2 regions of the Microbacterium sp. CFSPD4_SD4 genome follow, and region 2 is predicted to be linked to the other one. Evidence: riboswitches for the same ligand, from Rfam matches in the RefSeq annotation. Region 2 holds a riboswitch; the other holds the start of a gene.
What was found. A riboswitch is a leader RNA that binds a small molecule or an ion and turns the genes downstream of it on or off. The one in region 2 is predicted to bind thiamine pyrophosphate.
Positions count from the first base shown of each region.

Region 1: another riboswitch for thiamine pyrophosphate. It lies ahead of AC2W7E_RS12540 (ECF transporter S component); the one in region 2 lies ahead of thiM (hydroxyethylthiazole kinase).

Region 1 is NZ_JBNFOC010000008.1:73,771-77,975, forward strand. It holds gene AC2W7E_RS12535 (D-alanyl-D-alanine carboxypeptidase family protein) at 18-1,508, opposite strand; TPP riboswitch at 1,586-1,697, shown strand; gene AC2W7E_RS12540 (ECF transporter S component) at 1,688-2,329, shown strand; partial or broken gene AC2W7E_RS12545 (ABC transporter ATP-binding protein) at 2,329-3,782, shown strand; gene AC2W7E_RS12550 (energy-coupling factor transporter transmembrane component T family protein) at 3,779-4,205, shown strand, end outside.
Region 2 is NZ_JBNFOC010000003.1:294,289-298,493, forward strand. It holds gene AC2W7E_RS07795 (DUF402 domain-containing protein) at 1-405, shown strand, start outside; gene AC2W7E_RS07800 (NAD-dependent epimerase/dehydratase family protein) at 592-1,563, shown strand; TPP riboswitch at 1,571-1,664, shown strand; gene thiM (hydroxyethylthiazole kinase) at 1,655-2,503, shown strand; gene AC2W7E_RS07810 (bifunctional hydroxymethylpyrimidine kinase/phosphomethylpyrimidine kinase) at 2,500-4,205, shown strand, end outside.

The DNA.
Region 1 (4,205 bases), on a different contig from region 2:
GAGCGGGGCGTCAGTCGTCAGGAGCGGTCCGCGTCGATGCCGAACAGCTCGAGGGGATGGGTGAGGCGCCACCACGGGCTCGGGCCGTCCACGTCTTCGGCGAGGACGAGTGCGGTCTCGGTGGTGTCGATGGGGCCGGCCGTGGTGAGGGTGCCGACGTCGCCGTCCGCCTCGCGCTCCTCGCCGAGATCGAACACAGCCGTCGCGGTCGCGCTCGCCCCGTTCCACAGCACCACATCCGCGTCCTCACCGGTCACGACGTCGACCTCCTCGCCCCAGGCGGTGCGGACGCGTCCGACCACCGTCCCGGCGGGAACGGCGGGGCCCTGCGCCTGCAGCGCCGCCTCGGTCTGCGCGAAGAGGGCACGGGTGAGGGCGAGACGCGCCTCGTCGTCCTCCTGGTTCAGCGCCGCGGCGTAGAGGCGGACCGTCGAGTCCCCCACGGAGACGTCCTTCGCCGTCAGCAGGTTCCAGCCGACGAGTGTGCCGGTCTTGATGCCGACGACCCCCGGGTCCGCGAGCATGCCGTTCGTGTTCTCCACCGTGCCGGCCCCCGGCAGCTCGACCGACCGGGTGCCCACGATCTCCGCGAACACGGGATTCTGCATCGCGAGCTCGCCGAGAGCCACGAGCGCCTCCGGGGTGGCGACGTTGCGCGCGTCGAATCCGGACGGCGTGACCACGGTGATCTCGGAGAGCCCGCGCTCGCCGAGCCAGACCTCGGCGGCGGCCGCGAACTCCCGATCGGAGCCCCAGATCTCCGCGGCGAGCCGATCGATGTAGTTGTTGGCCGAACCGAGCAGGGTGCCCTGCAGGAGCTGGTACTCGGTCAGCACCCCGCCCACGGGGACATCCAGCGCGGACTGATTCGAGATCCGGTAGTCCCAGTACCGGATGCTGTCGGCGTAGGTGAAGGAGAACTCGGGGCCCTGCTCCCCGGGGGCGAGGGGCAGGCGGTCGAGCACCATGAGCGTGCTGACGACCTTGGTGATGCTCGCGATGCTGACCGGGGCGGTCGTGGACGCGGCCGTGGTCATCCCGGCGATGCCCACGGCACCGTCGCCCACCTCCGGCCAGGCGAGCGCGGCGGTGGGGGCGGCCACCGGGGTGACCTCCACGGCCTGGACGGTGGGGGCGACCTCGTGCAACGGCCAGAGCAGCGTGCTTCCGGCGTAGGAGGCGATGAGCCCGGCGAGGACCCCGAGCGGGACGAGCAGGCCGGGGCCGGCGATCGCCGGACGCAGCGTCGCGTCGCGCAGCAGGCCGGGGGCGGCCTCGGCTTCCGGGGTGGCGTCGAACTCCGGCGTCGACGACCCGGACTCGACCACGTCCGTGTCGACCCAGGTCAGCGCGGTCGCCGGTGTCGAGGCATCGGCCCACGCGACGGTCTCCGTCGTGGTCGCAGGCAGCGTGTCGACGGTCTGCGAGGACGCGGGGGCGGAGTCCTCGGGCCGCGCGTCGACGCCGACGCCGCCGGACGCCTCTTCAGGGGGATCGGAAGCGGTCACTCGCTTACGGTACCGAATGCCGACAGGAATCCGCCGTGCGCGGCTCGGGACGCGCGGACGGAAGACGCTAGGATCTACAGCACAACCACGGGAGTCCGGCGAGCCGGGCTGAGAGGGAGCGAATCGCGCTTCGACCGTCGAACCTGATCTGGGTCATGCCAGCGCAGGGAGGAGTTCACATGAGTACGTCCACGTCCGCATCCTCGTCCACGAAGACGACCGGCGCTCCGGCGCGCAGCTATCTGCGGTGGCGCATCGTCGACATCGTCGTCGCCAGCGTGCTCGGCGTCGCCGCCGGCCTGATCTTCCTGGCCTGGAACGTCGGGTACCTGGGCCCCAAGGCCCTGCTCGAGCCGCTGCTCCCCGGGCTCCAGGGTCTCCTGGACGGACCGTGGCTGTTCGCCGGAGTGCTCGGCGGCCTCATCATCCGCAAGGCCGGTGCGGCGATCTACGTCGAACTGCTGGCCGCCGTCGTCTCGGCGCTCATCGGCAACCAGTGGGGTGGCTTCCTCACGCTCGAAGCGGGCCTCGTGCAGGGTCTCGGCGCCGAGCTCGTCTTCCTGCTGTTCTTCTACCGTCGCTGGTCGCTGCCCGTCGCGATCCTCGCCGGTGCCGGCGCTGCGCTCGCGGGAGGCATCAACAACCTCATCCTCTGGTACGCCGGCTCCGGTCCCGCGTTCACCGTGATCTACCTCGTGAGCACCGTGATCTCCGGCGCCGTCATCGCCGGTGCCCTGTCGTGGGTGCTCGCCCGCGGTATCGCGGCGACGGGGGCGCTGGACCGCTTCGGCTCCGGGCGCGAGGCGCGCGTGCGCGTCTGATGGCGGCGCAGGTCGCTCCCGCGGTCGTCGAGGCGCGCGGCTGGGGCTGGCGGCATGCGAGCCGCCGGGCATGGGCGCTGCGCGACGTCTCGTTCCGCATCGAGCCCGGCGAGCGGGTTCTCGTGCTCGGCGCGTCCGGGGCAGGCAAGTCGACCCTGCTGCACGGCCTCGCGGGCGTGCTCGGCGGCGAGGAGGAGGGCGAGAGCGCGGGGGAGCTCCTCGTCGACGACGCTCCGGCGGTGGCGACTCGCGGGCGCGCCGGGCTCGTGCTCCAGGACCCCGACTCCCAGGTGATCCTCGCCGCGCGGGCGACGACGTCGCGTTCGGGTGCGAGAACCTCGGCGTACCGCGTGCGGAGATCTGGCCGCGTGTCGAGGCGGCGCTCGCTGCCGTCGGCCTCGACGTGCCGCTCGATCATCCGACCAAGGCGCTGTCGGGCGGCCAGAAGCAACGTCTCGCCCTCGCCGGCATGCTCGCGATGCGCCCCGGCCTCGTCCTCCTCGACGAGCCGACGGCGAACCTCGATCCGGACGGGGTGCGCGAGGTCAGGGAGGCGGTGGAGCGGATGCTCGCCGCGCACCCCGCCACCCTCGTGGTCGTGGAGCATCGACTCGAGGTGTGGTTGCCGCTCCTCACCCGGGTCATCGTGCTCGGTGCCGGCGGGGTGGTCGCGGACGGCCCTCCCGCCGCGGTGCTCGGTGCGCAGGGAGAGCGCCTGGCCGCGGACGGCGTCTGGGTGCCCGGGCGTCCTCCCGCCGAGCCCCCGGCACCGAGGACAGTGCCCGGCGAGGTGCTGCTGTCGGCCCGAGCACTCGCCGTGGCGCGGGTGAAGGGGCGTCCGGTGGCCCGCGGCATCGACCTCGACGTGCGGGCGGGCGAGGCCCTCGCGATCACCGGCCCGAACGGCGTGGGCAAGTCCACGCTGGGCCTGACCCTCGCGGGCCTGCTCCCGCCCGCGGAGGGGGCCGTGACCGCGACGCCGGTGCTCGCGCAGGGTGCCGATCCCGCGCCGATCCGCTGGGCGTCCCGCGACCTCCTCACCCGGATCGGCATGGTCTTCCAGGAGCCGGAGCACCAGCTCCTCGCCACCACCGTGCGGGACGAGCTCGCCATCGGCCCGCGCGCGCTGGGCGTCCCCGAGGACGAGGTCGAGGCCCGCGTCGACGAGCTGCTCGCCCGCCTGCGCCTGTCCGCGCTGGGAGCCGCGAACCCGTACACGCTCTCGGGTGGGGAGAAGCGCCGTCTCACCGTCGCGGCCGCGATCGCCACGCGACCCCGGGTGCTGATCCTCGACGAGCCGACGTTCGGACAGGACGCCCGCACCTGGGCCGAGCTCGTCGCGATGCTCGCCACCCTCCGGGATGAGGGCTCCGCGATCGTCACCGTCACGCACGACCTCGACGTGGCGCGCGCCCTGCACGCCACCCGCTTCGCCCTGGGGGCGCCGGCATGACGGATCTCGCCGACACCCGCGCCCGCGCCGGCGTCGTGGCCCGGATCAACCCGGTCGCGAAGCTCGGCGTGAGCGCCCTCATCGCCGTGCCCTTGATCCTCACGCTGGATCCCGTGTCGGCGGCGGTCGCCCTGGTGCTCGAAGCGGTGCTGTTCCTGTTCGCCGGCATCGGGTGGCGCGAGTTCTGGGTCCGCACCTGGCCGGTCTGGCTCGCGGCGCCGCTCACAGGGCTCACCATCGCCCTGTACGGCGAGACGAGCGGCACGGTCTACGTCGACTGGTTCGTGCTGCGCATCAGCGAGGGGTCGCTCGCGCTCGCCGTCGCCACGATGCTCCGGGTGCTCGCGATCGCCCTGCCCTCGGTGGTGCTCTTCATCACGGTCGATCCGACCGATCTCGCCGACGGCCTCGGGCAGATCCTGC
Region 2 (4,205 bases):
GGCTGGTACGTCAACCTCGAGAACGCGCACCTGCGCACCGACAGTGCCACCTACACCTCCGATCACGTCCTCGACGTCGAGATCGCACAGGACGGGCGCGTGGCGATGAAGGACGAGGACGAGCTGGTCGCCGCCGTCGACCAGGGACGGCTGACCGCCGCGCAGGCCGCGCAGATCGAGCGGCACGCGGTCGCGGCCATCGCGTCGTTCCATGCCGGCGACTGGCCGTTCGATCGGGAGTGGATCGACTGGCGACCGGACCCGTCGTGGACGATCCCGGTGTTGGACGGCCTCGACCAGATCGTCGTCCCCGACCGCTTCGGGGCCGGCCTCCGCGACGGCGCCGAGCCCGCGCGGCATCAGGCGTTCGCGCGGCATCAGGCGACAGCAGCGCCCACGGCCTGAGCTCGCGTGAGGGCCTGAGCTCGCGCGGTGGGCGGTGTTCGCGAGGTGGCCTGTGTTCGCGTGAGGGCCTGTGTTCGCGTGGTGGCCTGTGCTCGCGTGATGGCCTGTGCTCGCGCGGTGGCCTGTGTCGCTCCGCTCTGAGCGGAGGCCCTTCCCCCGAGTCGTCGATCCTGATGACATGGGCACATGACGGATGTGCTGATCCTGGGGGGAACCGGATGGCTGTCGGGGCGCATCGCCGCGCACGCGTTGGGGGCGGGGGCGTCGGTGACCTGCCTCGCCCGCGGCGGGCGGCCGGCGCCACCGGGAGCGACCCTCGTGCTCGCCGACCGCGACGACGAGGACGCCTATGACGTCGTCTCGCGGACGGACTGGGACCACGTCGTCGACGTCTCCTCCCGCGTCGATCACGTCTCCGGGGCGGTCCGCGCACTCGGCGACCGTGCCGCCCGGTGGACCTACATCTCGTCGATGTCGGTGTACCGCGACGACATGACGGTCGGAACGGACGAGTCGGCCCCGCGGCACCCGGCGGCGCAGGCCGGTGAGGACGACGACTACGCGCGGCAGAAGGTCGCGGCGGAGGACGCCGTGCAGGAGGGCCTCGGCGACCGCGCGCTCCTCGTCCGTCCCGGCCTCATCGTCGGCGACGGCGACCCGAGCGATCGCTTCGGCTACTGGGTGACGGCGTTCCTCCGGGCCCTGGACGAGCCGGTGCTGCTCCCGCCGCTCGACGGGCGCACGGCGCAGGTCATCGACGTCGAGGACGTCGCCGCCTTCGTCGTGTCCGCCACCGTCACCGGTGCCGTCAACGCGATCGGCGACGTGCGCGACCTGGAGGACGTGCTGCGTACGGTGCGCGCTTCCACCGGGCACACCGGTCCGGTCGTCGTCGGCACGGAGGAGCGTCTCGTCGCGGAGGGTGTCGCGTACTGGGCGGGGTCGCGCTCGCTCCCGCTGTGGCTGCCGCCCGAGATGAGCGGATTCATGACCCGCTCGAACGCGCGGTACCGGCGCAGCGGAGGCAGGATCCGGCCCCTCGACGAGACGGTGGAACGCGTCGTGGCGGACGAGCGCGAACGGGGCGTGGGCCGGGAGCGTCGCGCCGGACTCACGCGGACGGAGGAGCGGGCGCTGCTCAACGCCTTCGCTCGCTAGACTGCGAGGCAGTGACACGGGGTGCCGCATCCGCGGCTGAGATCACACCCGTCGAACCTGATCTAGTTCGTACTAGCGAAGGGATGTCGCAATGAGCGATCCTGTGCGTCCGGAATCCGTCCTCGACCTCGCTGTCACGGCGGGAAGGCTGCGGGAGGAGGTCCGGGCTGCGCCGCCGTTGACGCACTGCCTCACGAACGCCGTCGTGACGGGGTTCACCGCCAACGTGCTGCTCGCGCTCGGTGCGGCGCCGGCCATGGTAGACATCATCGGCGAGGCCGAGCCGTTCGCCGCTGCCGCCTCGGGGCTCCTCGTCAACCTCGGGACGCCGACCCCGGAGCAGCGGGAGGCGAGTCGGGAAGCCGTGGCCGGAGCGCTCGCCGCCGCCACGCCCTGGGTGCTCGATCCCGTCGCGATCGGCACGCTCCCGGTGCGGACGGCACTGGCCCACGAGCTGGCCGCGCGGCGCCCGACCGCCATCCGCGGCAACGCGTCGGAGATCCTCGCGCTCGCCGGGCACAGCACGGCGGCCGCGGCGGTCGACGCGACGGACGGCACCGAGGCGGCGGCCTCGTCTGCGCGCGAGCTCGCCGACCGGTACGGCTCCGTGGTCGCCGTCTCCGGCCCGGTCGACCTCCTCACCGACGGGGAACGGGTGATCCGCATCGCCAACGGGCACGAGCTGCTCACGCGGGTGACGGGCGGCGGCTGCGCGCTGGGGGCCGTGATGGCGGCCTTCCTCGGGGCGTCCCGCGGTAGCGGGACCGATGCGCTGACGGCGGTGGCCGCGGCGACCCTCGTCTACACGGTCGCGGCCGAGCAGGCGGCGGAGACCTCCCGCGGACCGGGCAGCTTCGCCGTCGGACTGCTCGATGCGCTGTCCGCCGTGACCCCAGCGGATCTCCGGGACCGCGCCCGCGTCGAGGAGGAGACCCGATGACCGTCGACCTGTCCCTCTACCTCGTCACCGATCGGTCGCTGTGCGGCGCACGCGGGGTGGTCGCGACCGTCCGCGAAGCGGTGGCCGGCGGCGTCCGCATCGTGCAGCTGCGCGACAAGGAGGCGACGGACGAGGAGACCGTCGTGCAGCTCCTCGCTTTGTCCGCGGCCATCGACGGTCGTGCGCTGCTCGTCGTGAACGATCGCCTCGATGCGGCTGTCGAGGCCCGTCGTCGCGGCGCCAGGGTGGACGGGGTGCACCTCGGTCAGGCGGACGCCTCGGTGCTCCGCGCGCGCGAGCTCCTCGGCCCGGAGGCCCTGATCGGGCTGACCGCGAACACCTCCGCGCACCTCGAGGAGGTCGCCGCGCTGCCGCCCGGCACGGTCGACTACCTCGGGGTCGGCGTGATCCGCCCCACGCGCACCAAGCCCGACCACCCGGCCCCGCTCGGCATCGACGGCTTCGCCGCGTTCGCCGCGCGCAGTGCGCTGCCGTGCGTCGCGATCGGCGGGGTGGAGCTCGACGACACGGCGGCGCTGCGCGCGGCCGGCGCGGCCGGGATCGCGGTGGTGTCGGCGCTGTGCGGCGGCGGCGACCCCCGGACAGCCGCCGCGGCCTTCCGTCGGCGCTGGCTCGGGCGGGCGGTGCCGCACGTGCTCAGCATCGCCGGCAGCGATCCGTCCGGGGGCGCGGGCATCCAGGCCGACCTCAAGGCGATCGCCGCGAACGGGGGCTACGGCATGGCGGCCCTGACGGCCCTGACCGCCCAGAACACGCAGGGCGTCCGCGCCGTGCACGTTCCTCCCGCGGACTTCCTCCGGGCGCAGCTCGACGCCGTCGGTGACGACATCCGCATCGACGCCGTGAAGGTCGGCATGCTCGCGGACGTGGAGGTGATCCGGACGGTCGCCGCGTGGCTCCGAGACACACAGCCCCCGATCGTCGTGCTCGACCCGGTCATGATCGCGACCTCGGGGGATCGGCTGCTCCACCCCGATGCGGAGCGCGAGCTGCGGAGCCTGCTGTCCCTGGCGACCGTGGTCACCCCGAACCTCGCCGAGCTCGCGGTGCTCGTCGGTCACGAGGTGACGGACTGGGCGGACGCGCTCGCCGCGGCGCGAGAGCTGTCGGCCGCGATGGGGACCGCGGTGCTGGTGAAGGGCGGGCATCTGCCCGGGGACGAGGCACCGGACGCCCTGATCGACACGGCAGCCGGTACGCACGCCGAGTTCCCCGGCGCGCGCATCCGCACGGCGAACACCCACGGCACCGGCTGCTCGCTGTCCGCGGCTCTGGCCACACGACTGGCGACGGGCGACGATCCCGCGACTGCGGTGCGCGCCGCGCGCGCCTGGTTGCGGGAGTCCCTCCGCGCGGCGGACGACCTGGAGATCGGGCGAGGACACGGCCCGATCCATCCCTTCTCGGGACTCTGGGCGCGCGGCGGGGTCGAGACCCGGCCGACACCGGAGGAGGTGGCCGCGGCCTGGTGGGACGAGACCGCCGCGATCCGCCGCGACATCGACGCGCTGCCCTTCGTGCGCGCGCTCGCCGGGGGGACCCTCGACCGCGACGCCTTCGTCTTCTACCTCGCGCAGGATGCCCTCTACCTCCGCGAGTACGCCCGGGTGCTCGCGGAGGCGTCACGTCTCGCTCCGACCCCCGACGAGCAGGCGTTCTGGGCCGAGGCCGCGCACGGCGC